DNA from 3 places in the Priestia sp. 179-F W1.4 NHS genome. Region 2 is predicted to be linked to each of the others. Evidence: riboswitches for the same ligand, from Rfam matches in the RefSeq annotation. Region 2 holds a riboswitch; each other region holds the start of a gene.
What was found. Region 2 has a riboswitch for lysine ahead of lysA (diaminopimelate decarboxylase). Riboswitches for the same ligand answer to the same signal wherever they lie in the genome.
Positions count from the first base shown of each region.

Region 1: another riboswitch for lysine. It lies ahead of ACH0CI_RS20700 (amino acid permease); the one in region 2 lies ahead of lysA (diaminopimelate decarboxylase).
Region 3: another riboswitch for lysine. It lies ahead of ACH0CI_RS00870 (aspartate kinase); the one in region 2 lies ahead of lysA (diaminopimelate decarboxylase).

Region 1 is NZ_JBIQFF010000005.1:42,745-49,443, reverse strand. Features, by position in the region: gene ACH0CI_RS20710 (GNAT family N-acetyltransferase) at 1-84, shown strand, start outside; gene ACH0CI_RS20705 (hypothetical protein) at 188-556, shown strand; gene ACH0CI_RS20700 (amino acid permease) at 593-2,032, opposite strand; lysine riboswitch at 2,135-2,319, opposite strand; TPP riboswitch at 2,494-2,594, shown strand; gene thiT (energy-coupled thiamine transporter ThiT) at 2,659-3,237, shown strand; gene ACH0CI_RS20690 (ethanolamine ammonia-lyase reactivating factor EutA) at 3,394-4,812, shown strand; gene ACH0CI_RS20685 (ethanolamine ammonia-lyase subunit EutB) at 4,839-6,209, shown strand; gene eutC (ethanolamine ammonia-lyase subunit EutC) at 6,224-6,699, shown strand, end outside.
Region 2 is NZ_JBIQFF010000003.1:512,159-518,857, forward strand. Features, by position in the region: gene ACH0CI_RS17820 (O-methyltransferase) at 1-284, shown strand, start outside; gene ACH0CI_RS17825 (LysR family transcriptional regulator) at 485-1,396, opposite strand; gene ACH0CI_RS17830 (hypothetical protein) at 1,529-1,714, opposite strand; gene ACH0CI_RS17835 (hypothetical protein) at 1,870-2,004, opposite strand; gene ACH0CI_RS17840 (dicarboxylate/amino acid:cation symporter) at 2,143-3,405, opposite strand; gene lysA (diaminopimelate decarboxylase) at 3,456-4,784, opposite strand; lysine riboswitch at 4,923-5,105, opposite strand; gene ACH0CI_RS17850 (CBO0543 family protein) at 5,172-5,684, opposite strand; gene ACH0CI_RS17855 (NAD(P)/FAD-dependent oxidoreductase) at 6,023-6,699, shown strand, end outside.
Region 3 is NZ_JBIQFF010000001.1:175,672-182,370, reverse strand. Features, by position in the region: gene ACH0CI_RS00880 (succinate dehydrogenase cytochrome b558 subunit) at 1-369, opposite strand, end outside; gene ACH0CI_RS00875 (YslB family protein) at 859-1,386, shown strand; gene ACH0CI_RS00870 (aspartate kinase) at 1,438-2,670, opposite strand; lysine riboswitch at 2,812-2,989, opposite strand; gene uvrC (excinuclease ABC subunit UvrC) at 3,055-4,821, opposite strand; gene trxA (thioredoxin) at 5,045-5,359, opposite strand; gene ACH0CI_RS00855 (electron transfer flavoprotein subunit alpha/FixB family protein) at 5,768-6,699, opposite strand, start outside.

The DNA.
Region 1 (6,699 bases), on a different contig from region 2:
TTTACGTTTTGCGGAGAGTTTAAAGAAGTAGGCTGGAAATTTGATCAGTGGCAAGATGTGCTTTTTTATCAGCTTATTTTATAAGATGTATGACACCTTTACACATTGTAACGTTTTAGTTTCATGTGTAAAGGTTATTAAAATAATAAGTTGTTTTATTATTTTAATACGAAAGGTGTTAGCTATCATGAATACACATTTTCAGTATCAACATCTAAGAGCTGTGCCGAAAAGATGGTCCAAAAAAGAACTGCATATCCAGCTGAATAGAATCAAACACAATTCTGAACTATCTACTATAGCGGCAGATCCGCTTTTTCATCTGTTAGAATGTACCCATTCGGGCCTTCAAACGAAACAAGAAATCATAGACTACATCCAAACCATTCCTAATCACCAACTTCCATCTTTTGTAACTCATTTAAGCAGGTTAATTCAGCGTATTTATTATATAGAAGCTGTGGATTACTATAATCGCCCCCTCAAAGGTTATATGCTTGTTATGAAAAACCAACCCGCTTATATATCTCTTCATTTTGCCGATCAGCTCATATAAAAAAAGCTCTCTATTCAAAAGAATAGAGAGCTTTTTTTATTCGTATTTTTTCACTGTTACTTGACATTCTTTTAACGGGATAAGCTTCGACTTTTTCGTCCATTTGTATCCTAACCAAACAATTAAGAATAAAGGCAGTCCGATATAAGAAACAAGTACACCGTACCAGTCAATCGAGTCACCCATAAACGCCGAATAGTTTTGGCCTAAAATAACAACGGCACATAAAATAAAGGCAAAGATAGGGCCAAATGGGAAAAGTTTTGCATGATATGGAAGTTCACTCAAATCATGACCTTGAGCAACAAATGCTCTTCTAAAACGATAGTGGCTAATCGCGATTCCTAGCCAAGCAATAAAACCAGACATACCAGAAGCGTTAAGTAACCATGTGTATACCGCACCGTCTCCAAAGAATGAAGCACCAAATGCAAGTGTACCGACAAGCGCCGTTGCGATTAAGGCATTAACCGGAACGCCTCGTTTATTCACTTTTGCTAAGAACCTTGGTGCTTTTCCATCTTTCGCTAAGTTCCACAGCATACGCGTAGAAGCATACATACCTGAGTTACCAGCAGATAAAACAGCTGTTAAAATAACGGCATTGATAGCTGATGCAGCAAACGCTAGACCTGCTCGTTCGAATATTAAAGTAAACGGACTTACTCGCACATCATCACTTGCTAACGAATCCGCTGTGTATGGAATAAGCATCCCGATAACAAAAATAGCTAAAATATAAAATAACAAGATGCGCCAGAAGACTTGTTTCACTGCGCGAGGAACCGTTTTTTCTGGATCTTCACTTTCTCCAGCTGCAACTCCAAGCAACTCTGTTCCTTGGAATGAAAAACCAGCTGCCATAAAGATACCTAGTACAGTGAAGAATCCACCGTGAATCGGTCCATCACCAAGCGTGAAGTTTTTAAAACCTGGTGCTTCATTGTTAAAGATACCAAAAATCATCATAATACCAATAACTAAAAAGATAATAACCGTTACTACTTTAATTAACGAAAACCAAAATTCAGATTCACCAAATCCTTTTACAGAAAGGTAGTTAAGCCCAAACATAATTAATAAAAACAGGGCACTCCATAAAATAGAAGAAGAGTTCGGGAACCAAAATTTCATAATAAGGGCTCCAGCGGATAATTCAGCTGCAATCGTAATAGCCCAGTTATACCAGTAGTTCCAGCCGAGAGCGAAACCAAAGGATGGATCTACAAAACGAGACGCATACGTACTAAATGAACCAGCTTCAGGCATATAAGCTGCGAGCTCTGCTAGACTGGTCATCAAAAAGTAAACCATTACGCCAATAATAGCGTAAGCTAAAAGCGCTCCCCCAGGTCCTGCTGTGTGAATTGCTCCACCACTTGCTAGGAATAAGCCGGTTCCGATGGCTCCTCCTAATGAAATCATCGTTAAGTGGCGAGATTTCAACCCACGTTTTAATTCTTGCTGCTCTTGCATAGATAAATACTCCTTTCGAATGTACGGAAAGAGACGGGATAACATAAAAAAAGCCCGCAGTATATGTGCGCGCTTTTAAATCTGAAAACCGCGTCAACCTTCCGTGAAGATAGCTCTTCACATCACTCGCATGATGTGACAGTTCTGTTCCTGTTCGGAGACAGCCCCAGCTTAAATCAACCGAGAAGTGATTTAAACTTCGGCAATTTTTCCTTTCAAGCAACATCCTCAATGTTCTCTGCATTTCCGTTACTTTACTATTAAAAACTGCGACCTCTACCTCATCGATTAGGATGAGGGTTTTTTATATTCAATTGACATAAAAGAAGTATAACAAATACTAAAACGATTGTCATTATAAAAAATAGATTCAGAAAATAGAAACATCTTTGAAATCTCTCGAATCTATTTTGTTACGTATGGTATAATAAACGTTGTCTTTATACTACATAAATATCCAAACGTACCACAGGGGGAGCCGCCGTGCTGAGAGTGAACGAAATGTTCAGACCCTTTGAACCTGTTAGTTAACGCTAGCGTAGGAATGTGGGAATAGTAGCATACCTATTTGCTTACTCCTGTGTAAACCGTTTGATATGAATGATTCAAAAACAGGAGTGAGAAACGTGAATAAAGCATTACCTTTACAGGCTAAAATTGAAATAGCTATTTTTGCAGCATTGGCACTTCTACTTGACCTTTTGCCTTCAATTAAAATTGCGACGGCTGTGAGCATTTCGTTCTCCATGGTGCCCATTTTTATTATGTGCTTTCGCTGGGGAGTAAAAGGCGGGGCTCTATCTGGTCTATTATGGGGGCTTTTGCAGTTAGCGACAGGAACAGCTTATATTTTAACAGCGCTACAAACATTTATTGAATATATTGTAGCTTTTGCTTTTATAGGTTTTGGAGGTATTTTTTCACAATCTATTAAAACAAATTTAGCTACCAATAACAGATCAAAAGCTTTTATTTTAATTGTTTTATCCCTTATTATCGGCAGCTTCGCACGTTATTTCTGGCACTTTATTGCTGGTATTATTTTCTGGGGATCGTACGCACCAAAGGGTATGTCCGCTCTGTGGTATTCTTTTTCAATGAACGGTATTTCAATGGTAGGGTCACTAATAGCCTGCTTAGTCATTCTTTCATTGTTAATTCCATCGGCATCAAGAATGATTGTAACTAAATCACACTCATCATAAGAAAAAAGACTAAATCTGCCAAGATTTAGTCTTTTTTGTCATTTGTCACCTTTGTTTACACAAAAGTGTGTCAGGTTTGATAACATAGTTAGTGAAATATTCAAAAAACTGTTTTATGATAGTCAACATATTCAAACGAGATAAAGGATTGATCGTATGCTACAGAAATGGATCACGAGCATAGGTTTAGATATTGGAACAAGCACAACAAAACTGATTGTAAGCAAACTGTTAATAGCAAATCAACAAAATCAGTTTACGCTGCCAGGCTGTCAAATTATTGATCGTCGCGTAACGTATGCAAGTTCCATCTATACAACACCTATGGTAAACGAGGTTGAAATCGATGTTCGAAGGTTAACGCTATTACTAGAAAAAGAGTACAAAAAAGCAGGGATCTCCTTAGATCAAGTGGAGGCGGGTGCTGTGATCATCACAGGAGAAACGGCTCGGAAGCAAAATGCAGAGAGTATCGTTCACTATCTAGCTGAACACGCTGGGAATTTTGTTGTTGCAACAGCTGGTGCTGACTTAGAAGGAATGTTAGCGGCAAAAGGATCGGGAGCAATCGAACATTCTGCTGAAACCAATAAAGTGATTGCCAATATTGATGTAGGTGGAGGCACTGCTAACATCGCCTTATGTCAAAATGGAAAAGTGATTGAAACGTTTACCCTGCATGTAGGCGGAAGATTAATTCGACTAAACGAAGATGGTATTGTTACCTACGTTTCGTCTTATTTAACTGAATTTTTAAAAAATAATTCTCTGATGCTTCAAGAAGGCGAAAAAGCAACATTTGAAAAACTCTCGTCTATTTGCAAATTGCTAGCTAAAGAAACCGTGGATTATGTGAGCGCACTGAAGCAAACCTCTTTGCTGCTCGTTTCCCCTCATACAAGATCTTCTACTCGGCCAGAGACAATCATGGTCTCGGGAGGAGTAGGAGCCATGATAGAGAAGGAGAAACCAAAAACAGTGAAGGAAGTGGCCATACACGGAGACATTGGTCCGCTGCTAGCTTATCAGTTTCAAGCCATACAGGTATCTCGAGCGGCTGAAACAACGCGAGCCACTGTCATTGGAGCTGGTATGCAAAATACAGAAGTTAGCGGATCAACCGTATACATTAAATCAAAGCGGCTGCCGCTAAAAAATATTCCGATTATAGAGATACCCGTACAGCAAGAGGAGGAGTGGAATCCGCAGCTGTTTCAAGAAAGAGCTCGAACGGCATGTATGCAGGCTTCAACTGTTTTCAGCGCAGAAGATCCTCCCATTGCTATTGCTTTATCTCATTTCCCTTACTGCAGCTATAGAATGCTGCAAGAATTAGCAAAAGTAATAAGCGCTGAATTTGGTGCTTGTTTTAAAGGAGCTAAGTGCCTCGTTGTTTTATGCGAGCAGGATATTGCTAAAGCTTTAGGACAAGCACTAGCCAAACAGGAGAAAGAATTAGAAATTATTTGTTTAGATCAAATTGACTTTACCCACGGAGATTATGTCGATCTAGGGTTACCCGTAGCTGGAGAGGCAATCTCTGTTTCGATTAAAACACTCGCTTTTTCATCATAATCAACTGAACATACAAGGAGGAAACGATGTTTAAAACTACACGATTGTTAGGAGAAACATTTTCATTTTATAGCTTAAAAGAAATTATGGCCAAAGCAAACGAAGAACGTTCTGGAGATCAGCTCGCAGGAGTTAGCGCTGAGTCAATGAAAGAACGAATGGCAGCCAAACAAGTGCTAGCTGATATCACACTTGCTGATATTCGAAATTACCCGCTGCTAAGCGCAGATGAAGACAACGTCTCGGCATTAATCGAAAGTCAGGTTGATTCATCGGTTTACGACATTATTAAAAATTGGACAGTAGGGGAGTTAAGAGAATACATCTTATCTGATGAGCATACCGGAGAAGACCTTCTTGCGCTTAGCAAGGGATTAAACAGCGAAATGATTGCGGCAGCTACTAAAATTATGTCCAATTTAGATTTAATTCAAGGAGCTGCCAAGATAGAAGTGCAAACTACTTGTCAAACGACTATCGGTCAAAAAGGCGTATTGGCTTCAAGAGCCCAGCCTAATCATCCTTCAGATAACTTAAAAGGAATGAGAGCATCTCTCTACGAAGCGTTAAGCTATGGAATTGGAGATGCGGTTATCGGAATTAACCCTGTTATTGATACAACGGATAATATCTACGCGCTTTTAAATGAAACAAAAAATATAATCAACGAATGGTCGATTCCTACTCAAAACTGTGTGTTATCACATGTAACAAGTCAAATGAGAGCAATCGAAAAAGGAGCAGCTGCTGACTTGGTTTTTCAAAGTTTAGCAGGCACAGAAGCCGGTAATGATTCATTTGGGATTTCACTGTCTATACTCGATGAAGCGACAGCGTTAATTCATGAAAAAGGGACAGCAAAGGGCCCGAACCGCTGGTATTTTGAAACAGGACAAGGTTCTGAACTGTCAGCAGAAGCCCACTATAATATTGATCAAGTAACGCTCGAAGCTAGATGCTATGGCTTAGCTCGCCACTATAAGCCTTTCTTAGTTAACACGGTTGTTGGATTTATTGGACCTGAATATTTATATAACAGCAAACAAGTTCTAAGAGCTGGGTTAGAAGATCACTTTATGGGCAAAATGCACGGCTTGCCTATGGGAGTAGACGTATGTTACACCAACCACATGGATGCTGATCAAAACGATATGGATAATTTAAGTATGCTTCTAGGAACAGCTGGGGTGAACTTTGTAATAGGAGTGCCCATGGCTGATGACTGCATGCTAAACTATCAGTCTCTTAGTTATCATGATATCGCAACCGTGCGCAATGTACTCGGCCGTACCCCAACTCCGTTATTTCAAAAATGGCTTGAAGATCAGCGTATTATGGAAAACGGACGCTTCACATCAAGAGCTGGAGACCCAACTATTTTTATGAATTTGATTTAAGGAAGGTGCTTACTATGATACCAAAGTCAAATCGCGATCCGCTTGAAACACTTAAACAATTTACCCCTGCCCGCATAGGTGTTGGTCGTACGGGAACAAGGCCGCTAACAAAAGACGTTTTATCTTTTCGCACAGATCATGCCGCAGCCGTAGACTCTGTATACGGCTCAGTTTCAGAAGATATTCTATCTGAGTTTAACCTTTTTTCTGTGAATACACGGGCGGAGTCAAAAGAACATTATTTAAAACGGCCGGATCAAGGAAGGTTATTAGCAGATGACGCTAAGAAAGAGATTTTAAAAAACTGCGTGCAGCAGCCTGATGTACAAGTAGTGGTATCAGATGGACTGAGTGCTAAGGCAATTGAAGAAAACATGAGCGACGTGTATCCTGCTTTAATTGATTCACTGGAGTCATATGGACTTCGTATCGGGACTTCGTTTTTTGTAAAAGGAGGACGAGTTGCATGTATGGATGAAATTGGTGAAAT
Region 2 (6,699 bases):
AGGGAACAGAGCCGTTTGATCTTATCTTTATTGATGCTGACAAGCCGAATAACCCAAATTACTTAAAGTGGGCTCTAGAATTATCGAAACGAGGAAGTACGATTATTTGTGATAATGTTGTTCGTCAAGGGCATGTGGTGAACTCAGAAAGTGAAGATGAAAATGTAAAGGGAATTCGACAATTTATGGATGCTCTGGCTCAAGAAAAACGAATCAGCGCCACGGCTATACAAACCGTTGGAAGCAAAGGCTATGATGGATTCATTGTAGGGATTGTTGAATGATAGAACTCGTGTTACATATAAAGAGGCTGGGACAAAAGTAGTTTTGTTGAAGGAAAATCCGACCGATGAATTCAAATTCTTGATGGAGAATCTCGATTCCTCGGTCGGATTTTTTCATGGTGATAGTGAACGTAAATTTCATGTGTGTAGGCGTATGTGCTTCTAGCTGTGGATTGATTTCGTTATCTCCCAGCCTCTATTTAATTTGCGTCCAACTTATTTGTTATTTGTTTTGCTGTCAGAAAATTAATCAACTCTCTTACAGCGAATGAACTGTAGCGTTCTTTTAACAGAATAATTCCAAGTTCCCACATCATTTCAGGATCTGCAATAGGTACCGTAATAATATTGGAATCTTTCACTTTGGCATAAAGCGATTCGGGTAAAATAGCAATACCTAGTTCTGCTGCTGTTAATTCAATAATTAAATCCCATTGAGAACTTTTATATGCGATAGAAGGCACAAATCCTGATTTTAAAGCATCTTGAATTAACCGGTCGTGCAGCGTAAATTCTTCACTGAACATAATGAATTTTTCATGCTCCAATTCTTTCATCCAGACGGAAGAACGTTTCGCTAAAGGATGGTTTTTATGGGCGTATAAAAGGAATCTCTCCTTAACGAACGGGTATACGTGAAAATGCTCATCATGACCGCTTGTGAGAGGAAGCATAACAATCCCCATATCTACACCAGCCTCTTCCACAAGGGCTTCAATTTTTTTTGCTCCAAATTCAATAAGCTCTAGAGATACTTTAGGGTATTGTTCATTAAATGCTTTTGCAATCTTCGGGAAAAACAAGGTCCCGATGAGCGGAGGGATTCCCATCTTGATTTGCCCTGTTTGCAAGTTCATTAAATCGCCCAACAAGTGAGGCATGTCTTTTAACACCGACAGCGCTTTAGTTGCCTGATGATACACGACTTCTCCTGCATCGGTTAGCTTTAATTCTCTTGTTGAACGGTCAAGAAGCTCAAATCCTAGTTCATTTTCTACTTTTTTGACGGCTTTACTTAAAGCCGTTTGTGACAAATGAACTTGCAGCGCTGCCTTTGTAAAATTTTTATGATTCGCTACCTCTATAAAGTATTCTAAGTCTCTGATTTCCATGTGAAACTCCATTTCTGCAAACTGCTTATCCTTTTTTTTTACTCTTTATTTTAACCATTAAATTATTTACTGTAAATGCGCTGATTAAAAAAGGGAGCTATCCAACGAATAAAAACGAAGAAAGGAAATGAACTAAAGTTTCTGTCGAAATTGATTTATAAAACCAATAATCTTTTTATAGAGAAACATAGATTTTGCTACTAGCTGATGAGGAATATAAAGATTTTTGCCTGTACGTTCGGGCAAAAATGCAAAACTTATCAAAATAACTGAAAGCCCAAAGGCTGCAGCTGTAATCTCTATCCAAGAAAACACCATATCATTCCTCCTTTTACAAACCTATTAATAGAATATGTAAAAGTTTGAAAGGAGGTTGTACGATAGACCTATAAAGAGCGTCGTCATTAAGCTCTCTCAAAATAAAATGACGTCAAAGAACGCAGGGCCTGTGCCAAACGTTCTTTGACGTCATTTTATTTTCGCTCTTCAGCTTGATGCTCTTGTTTGTTTTGCTCAGTGAGACGTTTTTGATGAGCTTTTGTTTCTGCACTTACGTGATTCGCATCATTCGGTTGATTCTTCTTTGAACCTCCTGCAGCGTTACTCATTAGACGACACCTCCAGTCCGGTTATGAAACATACCTATAGAATGTGCGTATTTACAAACTTTATACACGGCTATCGATATTACTGCACACGAAAAAAGCAAAGGGAGAGTCACTAAGACTGTTCCCTTTGCTTTTTTACTAGGCGACTTTATCGGTGGTGATAATTTTATTAATCCAGTCTTTTCCTTCTGTAAACCTTGTAACAAGCATCGCTGTTACTGTATTTCCCGTACTGTTTAAGAGCGTAGCAGGGGCGTCAATAATTGTGGAAATGACCGCAATGATGGGCAGAACTTCTGGCGAAAATCCGTAAATTGTAATGATTAACATTTCGCCAATCATACCGCCTCCAGGAATTGCTCCCATTACGGCTCCAACTAAAAAGGCTACGCCTAATATGCTCAAAATACTCGTAGCAGACGTCATATCTTTGCCGAACAAACTGAATAAGAAAACAATTTTTAGAATACCACCGATAACAGAACCATCTTTATGGGTGTTTGCTCCTAATGGAATCACTGTTTCAGCAATATCCAGCGGCACACCCATTTTCTTTGTTGCGTCTAAATTGACTGGAATAGATGCCGCGGAAGAACAGGTAGCAATAGCAGTGATAGAAGGAGCAGCTGCATTTTTCCAAAACAGCTTAATTCCTGCTTTACCGCCAGCAATCCATGCGTATAGCGTAAAGAAGCCAAAATAGTAAACGATTGCAATTAATAAATAAAGAATAAATGCTCTAGCATACCCTTGCAAGATCTTTGGTCCAAGTTCTCCTACTACAGTAGCAAAATAGCACCCTAAACCAATTGGAGCATAGTACATGACAATTTTAACGACTTTCATCGATACTTCTTGACCCGAAGTCAGAAATTTCGCCATAGGCTGTCCTTTTTCACCAGCCATCGTGGTAGCAATACCGAAGATAACGGCAAAGACAATTAATTGTAAAATATGCTCTTTCGAAAATAACTGAACAAAATCAGGTACAGTAAATGTACTAACAAGCTGATTTAAAAGCGTCATTTTTTCAGCTGTATTTTCACTGTCACCCATTAATTCTTTAATGGCAGAAGTATCTACGTTGTGCAGCGGATTGTAAAGTGATGCGCCTAAAAAGCCTAGAACGGCTGAAACAGCAGCAGTGGCGACAAACACAACGGCGATACCTAGCATAATTTTACCAAGACGTTTCATTTCGTTCATGTTTGCGATCGCCGAAGCCACACTAAAAAAGACAAGGGGAACGATAATCATGAACATTAAATTAAGAAACAAATCACCAAAGGGCTTTACGACTGCCACATCGGGCCCGATAGCATATCCTGCTATCCCGCCAATTAAAATAGCGAGAAGCAGAATAAGCGATGATCTGTACGTTTTAAATACACTTAAAACCATATAGATTTCCTCCAAACAACAATAGCTTCTTTACTACGCAAGAACAGCTATCATTTGCTCATTGCATACGTAGTAACGACTGGCTTTACATCTTTACGCACCAAATCTTCGTATGTTTCTCGCTCTACAGCAAGACGAGCTTCTCCATTTTTCACAAATACAACAGCAGGGCGCGGAATACGGTTGTAATTGCTAGCCATTGAATAGTTGTAGGCACCTGTAGAGGATACTGCTAGTAAATCTCCTTGATTAACGCGCGGTAAATCGATATCCCAAATAAGCATATCTCCTGATTCACAGCATTTCCCCGCAATTGATACTGTTTCATCTTTTTTATCCGTCACTCTATTAGCCAAGACAGCTTCATGTTTTGCATCGTAAAGAGCAGGACGGATATTATCGGTCATACCGCCATCAATTCCTACGTATTTGCGTACACCTGGAATCTCCTTCGTTGAGCCGATTGTATAAAGCGTTGTACCTGCTTCTCCTACGATGCTTCTTCCAGGCTCAATCCAGACTTCCGGAAGGGTATAATTCTGTTCAGTTAACGTGCGGCTTAGCTTTTCTGTCAGTGCATCTACATAATACTCAACTGGAAGTGGAGAGTCGCTTTCGGTATAACGAATACCAAAACCACCACCTACGTTTAAAACTTTTACTTCAAATTCCATTTTATCACGAATACTGAATAAGAAATCAGTTAAAATATCAATGGCGCGAGAAAAACCATCTACTTCAAAAATTTGCGAACCAATATGACAATGAATGCCTAAAAGATCGTAGTAAGGCTTTTCTAATGCAGAACTTACCGCTTTCATAGCCTGGTCATTGGAAAGACCAAATCCAAACTTGGAGTCTTCCTGTCCGGTCATAATATATTCATGTGTGTGGGCTTCAATCCCTGGAGTAACACGCAGAAGAATAGATGCTTTCTGTTTGCGCTCAGCTGCTAAGGCATGTAAAACTTCAAGTTCGGTAAAGTTATCCACAACAAAACAGCCAATATTCGCATCAAGAGCCATTTCAATTTCTTCAATCGTTTTGTTATTTCCGTGAAAATGAATGCGTTCAGCTGGATATCCCGCTTCAAGAGCTGTAAATAATTCGCCTCCTGAGACCACATCTAATGACATATCAAGCTTCGTTAAAAGGCTAGCCATTTCCATACAAAGAAACGCTTTCCCTGCATAGGCGATTTGATATGAAAATCCGCTTCTTTGAAAGGCTGAATGGAAGGCCTTGCATTTCGTCTCAATTAATTCTTGATCGTAGATGTATAGGGGAGTGCCGTATTGTTTTTTCAGTTCGACCGTATCGCACTGCCCAATTTCTAAATGATTGCTGCTGTTAATTTTACTCGTTCCATGTAAGTACATAATCCGTATCCCTCCATTTAAATCATTCAACTATAACTTTGATGGTCAGTAGAAAAACACAAAAAAGACCCGTGAAGTGATGTTCACGCGTCTTGGTTTCATAATAATAAAGTATTATTACATTCTAGGCATCAACATCTCTTCAATAGCTCTCCACAAACCAAGTGGTTTGTGACAGCTCAGCATTTATTCAATACTGAACCAGTATATGAACACAATGGATGTTTATATACTTCGGCACGAAATCCCTTTTACTTATCTTCACAGACTCCATTAGTCTCCAATAAGTGACTCTTGATTTCATGCACCTCTATTCTCAGAGAGGAAAATTATATTTAAATGTAACTCCTATTATATTTCCTTTTCCTCTGTCTAGTCAATGAAAAGTTAAGGCATAGGAATATCAAAGAAGATAAATAAAAAAGCTATGAAGCTTCCAGATAGAATCCAAGCAGCCAGCGCTGTCTTCTGATGAATGACTAAAAGTGAGAACGTGACAATATTGAAGAGAAAAGAACATAGCAGCGACCATCCATAATGATGAGTGATACTGTGATTAACATAAGCAATCAACTCAATCACAGTAAATAAAAGCGCCCACAAAAGAATCCACCACAGCCGGCCGCTTACATGCAGCGGCAGCCTTCCTAAAAAAACCGGTATAACAAACGGATAAATAATTAAGGTTATTCCAAGAGAAACCATTAGGTGATCGGGTAGAAAAAGATGATCAATACCAACAGGGTGAAATACCCATACGCGGTGATGAAACAGCAGCACTTCATAAAGCAAATTCCCCGTGACCCAAAACAGCAAAGTAGGGTAGTATTCTTGATACCTTCGCCATTTGCCAAATAGTAAACCAAGAATGATAAAAAATAATACAAATGAAGATTGCATACGCTCTCCTTAAAATAATGGTTATTTCTTTTTATTTACATATTATAGTGGTTTTATTCTTTCATTTTTTTATTCAGCACCTATAATAGAAAAGCCGTAAGCCACAGCGTTAAAGACGTACTACCACTATTTATGGCTTTCTTCACCCTGTTATAATCTTGGTAAAAGAACTTCTACCGCTTTTGTTTACGAGACGAAAGGAGCTATATGTCAAAGTCAGCAAGGCTTAAAAATAAGCTTAAAATAGCTTCGCCTAGTATGTGACTTCTTTTTTTGCTATGCTAAAATTGCATACATATAGCATGAGAATACTAGAAGAAAGAAAAGGGTGTTTTGGTATGAAAACATACATCGTAGTTGGAGCTGGGGTACTTGGAGCTTCTACGGCATATCATTTAGCAAAAGCAGGAGCAGATGTGACATTGATAGATCGCAAGGATGCTGGTCAAGCTACTGATGCAGCAGCAGGAATTGTTTGTCCATGGCTTTCGCAGCGTCGAAATAAAGCATGGTACCGCTTAGCAAAAGGCGGCGCCAAGTACTATCAAACATTAATTCAGCAATTAGAAGAAGATGGAGAAACAGATACGGGATATAAGCGAGTAGGAGCAATTAGCTTACATACTGATGACCAAAAGCTTCAAAAAATGGAAGAACGAGCATATAAGCGTCGTGAAGAAGCTCCCGAAATAGGCGAGATTACACGTTTATCCGCTAAAGAAACACAGTCTTTGTTTCCGGTTCTTTCAGAAGAATACAGTTCAGTTCATATTAGTGGAGCCGCTCGCGTTAACGGAAGAGCTCTTCGAAACGCACTTGTGAATGCAGCGAAGAAAAACGGTGCAAGAATAATAGAAGGAAACGCAGAACTACTTTATGAAAATAATCAAGTAACGGGCGTTGCCGTAAATGGACAAACCCTCCTAGCAAGTACAACAATCGTGACAGCAGGAGCGTGGGCAAATCAATTACTAGAGCCTCTTGGAGTGAAATTTTTAGCAAGCTTTCAAAAAGC
Region 3 (6,699 bases), on a different contig from region 2:
AAGCGCAGCTTGTATTCTGGTTTCCCATACGTGCCATGTGATGAAGATAAGTGTGATTACACCTGAAACACGCTGAAGGATAAACATCCAGTTACGGAAAAATCCATAGTTGTTAACGTTTGTTTTAGCAGTGAATGCGATGTAAAGACCGTATATTGCGTGAAAAACGATTGGTAAGAAAATAATGAAAATTTCTAGAGCATAGCGGAAAGGTAAGCTCTCCATGAAGTGAGCTGCTTGATTAAATGATTCTTCTCCCTTTGTCGCGAAATGATTCACAACTAAATGCTGTGTTAAGAAAATCCCGATTGGTATTACTCCAAGTAGTGAATGGATTCTCCGATATTGAAACTCTCTGTTTGCCGCCATCTGCGTAGACCCCCCTTAGTTAAATGAACATAGTTTGTGAAGAACTTTCTTACTCCCACTAGACAAATAGATTAATCGTGAATACAGGAAATGAAAACCTTTGCATTTCCTAATAAAGTATGTGACAGGTTAATTTTACTCCCATCGATTAAGAGCGTCAAGGCAAGATGTTTAAATCTTCTATAAAATATAAATTTATAAAATTTTATATTTGTTAACGCTTACTGCATTGATGTTAAAGATTTTTTCTTTCTATTATAATATCGCTTGCCACAGTTAAGTAAGCGTTTACTTTATACTTTTATTGTAAACAAGTTCACAAAACATTTACACAGGTAAAAGTACCCTTTTAAAAGTAATTTTATGGATTTTTTATCTTTACATCTAACTCTTTTTACCATAATAAAGATCCTCTTACATTTTATTAAAAAAATGCGTGAGAGGTTTTTTAGATTTGTATATAATAGTAGTAAAGAAAGAGGGGAAAGCATGAGCAATTTACAAACAGAATCACAGCAAGAACTTGAAGAGACGATGGAAACATTAGAACCTAATGCCGCAGCTGAAACAGAGAGAGCTCTTGATCACGTTCCATATTTCGGATACAGCCTTTTGCGTGACGTGTTAATTCCAGAGCTTCTTGGAGACGAAACGAATACCATCTCATACTGGGCAGGAAAACACCTTGCGCGTAAATATCCATTAAATACAATGGATGAAATCGTCGCATTTTTTAAAGCAGCTTCCTGGGGAACACTGACGCTTGCCAAAAAAGATAAATATTCACTAGAGCTTGAGTTATCAGGTGATGTGGTCAGCAAAAGATTTCAGCAGGAAACTTGTTCATTTCATCTTGAGTCAGGGTTTGTGGCTGAACAGATTCAGCGTCAAAACAACTGCCTAACAGAAGCCTACTTAACACCTAAAGAAAAGAACGGAAAAGTGCTGATTTCCGTGCAGTGGGACCGAAAAGATATCTTACCTACCGAAACCCGTGCGGAGCGTTATAAAAAGTAAGAAATACGTATATATAAAAGACGTGGAGATACCACGTCTTTTTTCTTTTCTTTATACTTGCACTGCCTGCTGCTCTTCTAATTCAAATGCTACGTGAAGCGTCTCAACAGCTTTTACCATATCAGCATGCGGTACAACTGTAGATACTTTAATTTCAGACGTGCTGACCATCTTCACTTCAATTTTCTCTCCTGCCAGCACTTCAAACATTTCGGCTGCAACACCTGGATTAGATATCATGCCAGATCCCACAATCGATACTTTAGCCAGACTGCTTTCATGTTCAATACGCGTATACCCCAAGGTAGATTTATACTCTTTTAAGACGGCAAGAGCAGCTTCTACATCTACAGTTTTAATAGAAAATGAGATAGAGAGGCGATTATTAGCCGTTACGTTTTGAATAATAATATCCACATTTAACTGTTCTTTTGCTAATGCTGTAAAAATAGTAGAAAGAGTTTGTAACTCGTTGTTTAACCCTTCAATTGTCACCCGTGAAATATTATCTTCAAACGCAATTCCTCTTACGACTAAGTTTTGTTCCATTGAAACTTCCTCCTCAACAATCGTTCCATTCTCGTTTTCTAAGCTTGAACGCACTTCTAGCGGTACCTGATAATTTTTTGCAAACTCAACAGCGCGCGGATGCAGCACCCCTGCTCCTAAATTGGCTAATTCTAACATTTCGTCATATGAAATAGAATGAAGTTTACGAGCATCTTCTACGTAGCGCGGATCCGTCGTAAACACTCCTGTTACGTCTGTATAAATATCACATTTTGCAGCTTTTAGTGCCGCGGCAAGAGCTACTGCCGTCGTGTCAGAGCCGCCTCGACCTAATGTTGTAATGCTTCCATCTTCTGAACAGCCTTGGAATCCAGCTACTACTACGATTCGACCTCTATCTAATTGGCTTTGAATACGAGTCGTGTCAATGTGCTGGATTCGTGCATTGCTGTGAACTGCTTCCGTCTGGATACCAGCTTGCCAACCTGTTAGCGAAGTGGCTTCATGACCTTTGCATTGAAGAGCCATTGTTAACAGGGAAATCGTTACTTGTTCTCCAGTTGTAAGAAGCATATCCATTTCGCGTTTACTTGGACTGTCCGTAATATCACTTGCTAATTTCACCAGTGCATCTGTGGTTTTGCCCATTGCCGATACAACAACTACTACTTGGTTACCGCGCTCTGCTTCTTGAATAACACGGTTTGCTACATGTTGAATACGTTCAACAGAACCAACAGATGTTCCACCAAATTTTTGAACGATTAATGCCATAATTTTGTTCATTCCTTTTCAATAAATTTGCATATGCAGGATGATGAGAAGCTGAATTTTTTTACTCAGACAATAAAAAAAGCAATGAGATGAGCTCTCATTGCTTAACGAACGAAAATTATAAAACATAACCGTCCACTGCCGTGAGATAGCTCTCCAAGAATCTACATCTTGACAATCCTACGTTTATTCAACGCAGAACCAGCAATCATTACTATGAGGTAATGTTCACTTCGGCAAATTTCCCTTTCCGCATCGTTCATAAGGGCTCATACCCTTCCTGATGCGTACTGATTAAATTTGCACCTCTATCTTCACTTCATTTGATGAAGTGTCGTATGAAATTAGTTAATAGCTTATCAAATATTTTCTATTATTTCAAGACTATTTTTGTAATGTTTCATAAATTTTTTCAGCAATGTTTTGAGGAACACCTGAATTTCGTATATCTTCAACCGTTGCTTCTTTCAATTTTTTCACCGAACCAAAATGCTTTAACAAAGCTTTCTTACGCTTTTCTCCCACTCCCGGAATGTCGTCTAGAACTGACTGAAAAGCGGACTTAGAGCGCACTTGACGGTGGAAGGTGATTGCAAAGCGGTGAACTTCATCTTGAATTCGCTGAAGCAAATAAAATTCTTGACTATTGCGTTCAAGCGGTATGATTTGAGGAGGCTCACCAATCATCAGGTTGGAGGTTCTGTGTTTATCATCTTTAACAAGACCTGCTGTAGGCACTAAAAGTCCCAATTCATTTTCGAGAACGTCCTGGACTGCAGCTAAATGCCCTTTGCCTCCATCTACAACAATTAAATCCGGAAGCGGAAGGCCTTCTTTTAACACTCTGGAATACCGTCTGCGAACGACTTCTCTCATGGAACTGTAATCATCTGGTCCCTTTACGGTCTTAATTTTATATTTGCGATATTCTTTCTTTTCCGGTTTCCCATCAACAAAAACAATCATCGCAGAAACTGGGTCTGTTCCTTGAATATTTGAGTTATCAAATGCTTCAATCCGGTAAGGCGCTGCAATTCCAAGCTCTTCTCCTAACCGTTCAACTGCGCCAACCGTGCGCTCTTCATCTCGTTCAATTAAATAGAATTTTTCTCCGAGCGCAATTTTTGCATTTTTACACGCAAGTTCTACTAATTCTTTCTTTTTGCCTCGCTTTGGATGCTGAACCTCTACTTCTACTAATTTCTCAGCTAACTCTGCATCAATCGTTGCTGGAACCAGCACTTCTTTTGGCTTAATATTTTTGGCATAAAACTGACCGATAAAAGTTAAGAAATCTTCTTCTGGCTCTTTATAAAAAGGAAACATAGAAACTTCCCGCTCAGTTAATTTCCCTTGGCGAATAAAGAAAACTTGAACACACATCCAGCCTTTATCGTAAGAATAGCCAAACACATCTCGATTAACAAAATCATTAAACGTTACTTTTTGCTTTTCCATTGTCGCTTCGATATGAGCAATTTGATCTCGGTATTCTTTAGCCCGTTCAAAGTCAAGTTCTTCTGAAGCTTTTAACATTTTTTCAGTTAACTCTGTTTTGACATGCTCATATCCACCATTTAAAAACCGCGTGATATTTTCAATAATTTGTTTGTTTTGCTCTTCTTTTACCTCTTTTACGCAAGGAGCTAGACATTGCCCGATATGGTAATACAAACAAGGCCTATCTGGCATAGTGGAGCACTTTCTTAACGGATAAATGCGATCAAGAAGCCGCTTGGTTTCATTTGCTGCTTGAACATTAGGATAAGGACCGAAGTATTTCCCTTTATCTTTTTTTATTTTTCTTGTAATAACAAGTCGGGGCTGTTTTTCAGCTGTAATCTTAATAAACGGATAGCCCTTATCATCTTTAAGCATAATATTGTATTTTGGGTCATGCTTTTTAATTAAATTCATTTCTAAAATAAGCGCTTCTAAATTAGAAGATGTGACGATATATTCAAAGTCGACAATGTCGTTTACAAGTCGAAGCGTCTTTCCGTCATGAGATCCGGTAAAGTAGGAACGTACTCGATTTTTTAATACTTTTGCTTTTCCTACGTAAATGACCGTTCCATATTTATCTTTCATCAAGTAACAGCCGGGCTGATCCGGTAAAATAGCCAGCTTTTCTTTTAAATAATCGTTCATACTTTTCTCCTTCCTCTTCTCTTACTCTGTCCATCTACACAATCGCTTATGAAGCGTAACCTACATTCTTTCCTGTCTTAATACATGTACATAAGCTGGATTTATGGCGGTGTTCCTTACATCTAGTATAAAACAAACGAACGCATATTCGCTAAATAAAAGTATTCCCAAAAGAGAAAAAGTGGAGAAAAAGAAAAAAACCTAGCCTGAGCTAGGTTTTGACTTACGCGTGTTTATTAATTAATTCTGTTAATGCTTCTTTTGGTTGGAAACCAACTACTTGATCAACTTTCTCTCCATCTTTGAATAATACTAAAGTTGGGATACTCATAACACCAAATTTTCCAGCTGTTTCTTGATTTTCATCAACGTCTACTTTTACGATTTTAACTTTATCGTTAAGTTCGCCATCAATTTCTTCAAGAACTGGAGCAATCATTTTACAAGGGCCACACCATGGTGCCCAAAAGTCAACAAGCACTAGGCCTGATTTAATTTCATCTGTAAAGTTTTTATCTGTAGCATGTGCAATAGCCATTTTAATTCCTCCTAAATATATGCAATATCCAAATTCTACTCACAGTATATCACCTTCAAATAAGGTTTGCTAACTTTTTGCTTACATTTATACTGTTTATTCTCCGCTCTAGTTTGTACAATTTGCCTAAAAATATGCGTAGAAAATTTCGTTTCCCATGAGGCTGAGACCTGACTAAATGAATCCAAAGACGAACAAATAGTATACATGGGTTGAACCGCTTGCGACACCGCAGTTGATTTCCATGCAAGACTTCGCTTTTTTAGCAGGAGTCTTCGCCTTGCCCTCCAATCACCTGCTAGAAAGACCTACCCTGCGTTTACCCTAACAAAAAAACGAACCACTAATCAAAAATCTTGATCAACGGTTCGTTCTTCACTTCGTCTCAAATACTTTTGTCCGAGAATCTTACGCAGACTGTACTTTCAGCTTTTTAAATTCTTCCGTTAGCAGAGGCACTACTTCAAATAAATCTCCAACGATTCCGTAGTCAGCTACTTTAAAAATATTCGCTTCAGGATCTTTATTGATTGCAACAATAATTTTTGAATTTGACATACCTGCCAAATGCTGAATAGCACCTGAAATTCCGCAGGCAATGTATAAATCTGGTGTGACTACTTTACCCGTCTGACCGATTTGAAGAGAATAGTCGCAGTAATCTGCATCGCACGCTCCGCGAGACGCTCCAACAGCTCCATTTAACACGTCCGCTAGTTCTTGGAGAGGTCCAAAACCTTCCGTGCTTTTTACACCTCGACCACCTGCAATCACGACTTTTGCTTCGGACAAATCAACCCCTTGCGTTGCTTTGCGTACGACTTCTTTTACAACAGTACGCAGGTTTTTGATTTCAACATTTAAATCCTCTACATCACCTGTACGCCCCTCATCTTTTGCAAGCGGTGAAATATTATTTGGACGAATCGTGACAAACGTAAAAGCATCGGTCATGATTTTCTTCTCAAATGCTTTACCAGAATAAATTGGGCGAGTGAAGACTACTTGATCCCCTCCCACTTCTACATCCGTCACATCCGAGATAAGTCCTTTATCTAAGCGAGCTGCCAGTTTTGGCGCTAGATCTTTGCCAAGAGCCGTATGCCCAAATACGATAGCTTCAGGCTGTTCACTTTCAATGATGGCTAATAATGCCTGAGCGTAACCATCCGATGTGTAAGCAGCTAAATCTTCATGCTCCGTCACAACAACTTTATCTGCTCCGTATGCAATAAGTTCTTCACTTAAAGATTTTACGTCCTTTCCTACTAACGCTGCAATAATTTCTCCCCCGTCAGCTACAGTAGACGCTGCGGAAATCGCTTCAAACGATACGTTTC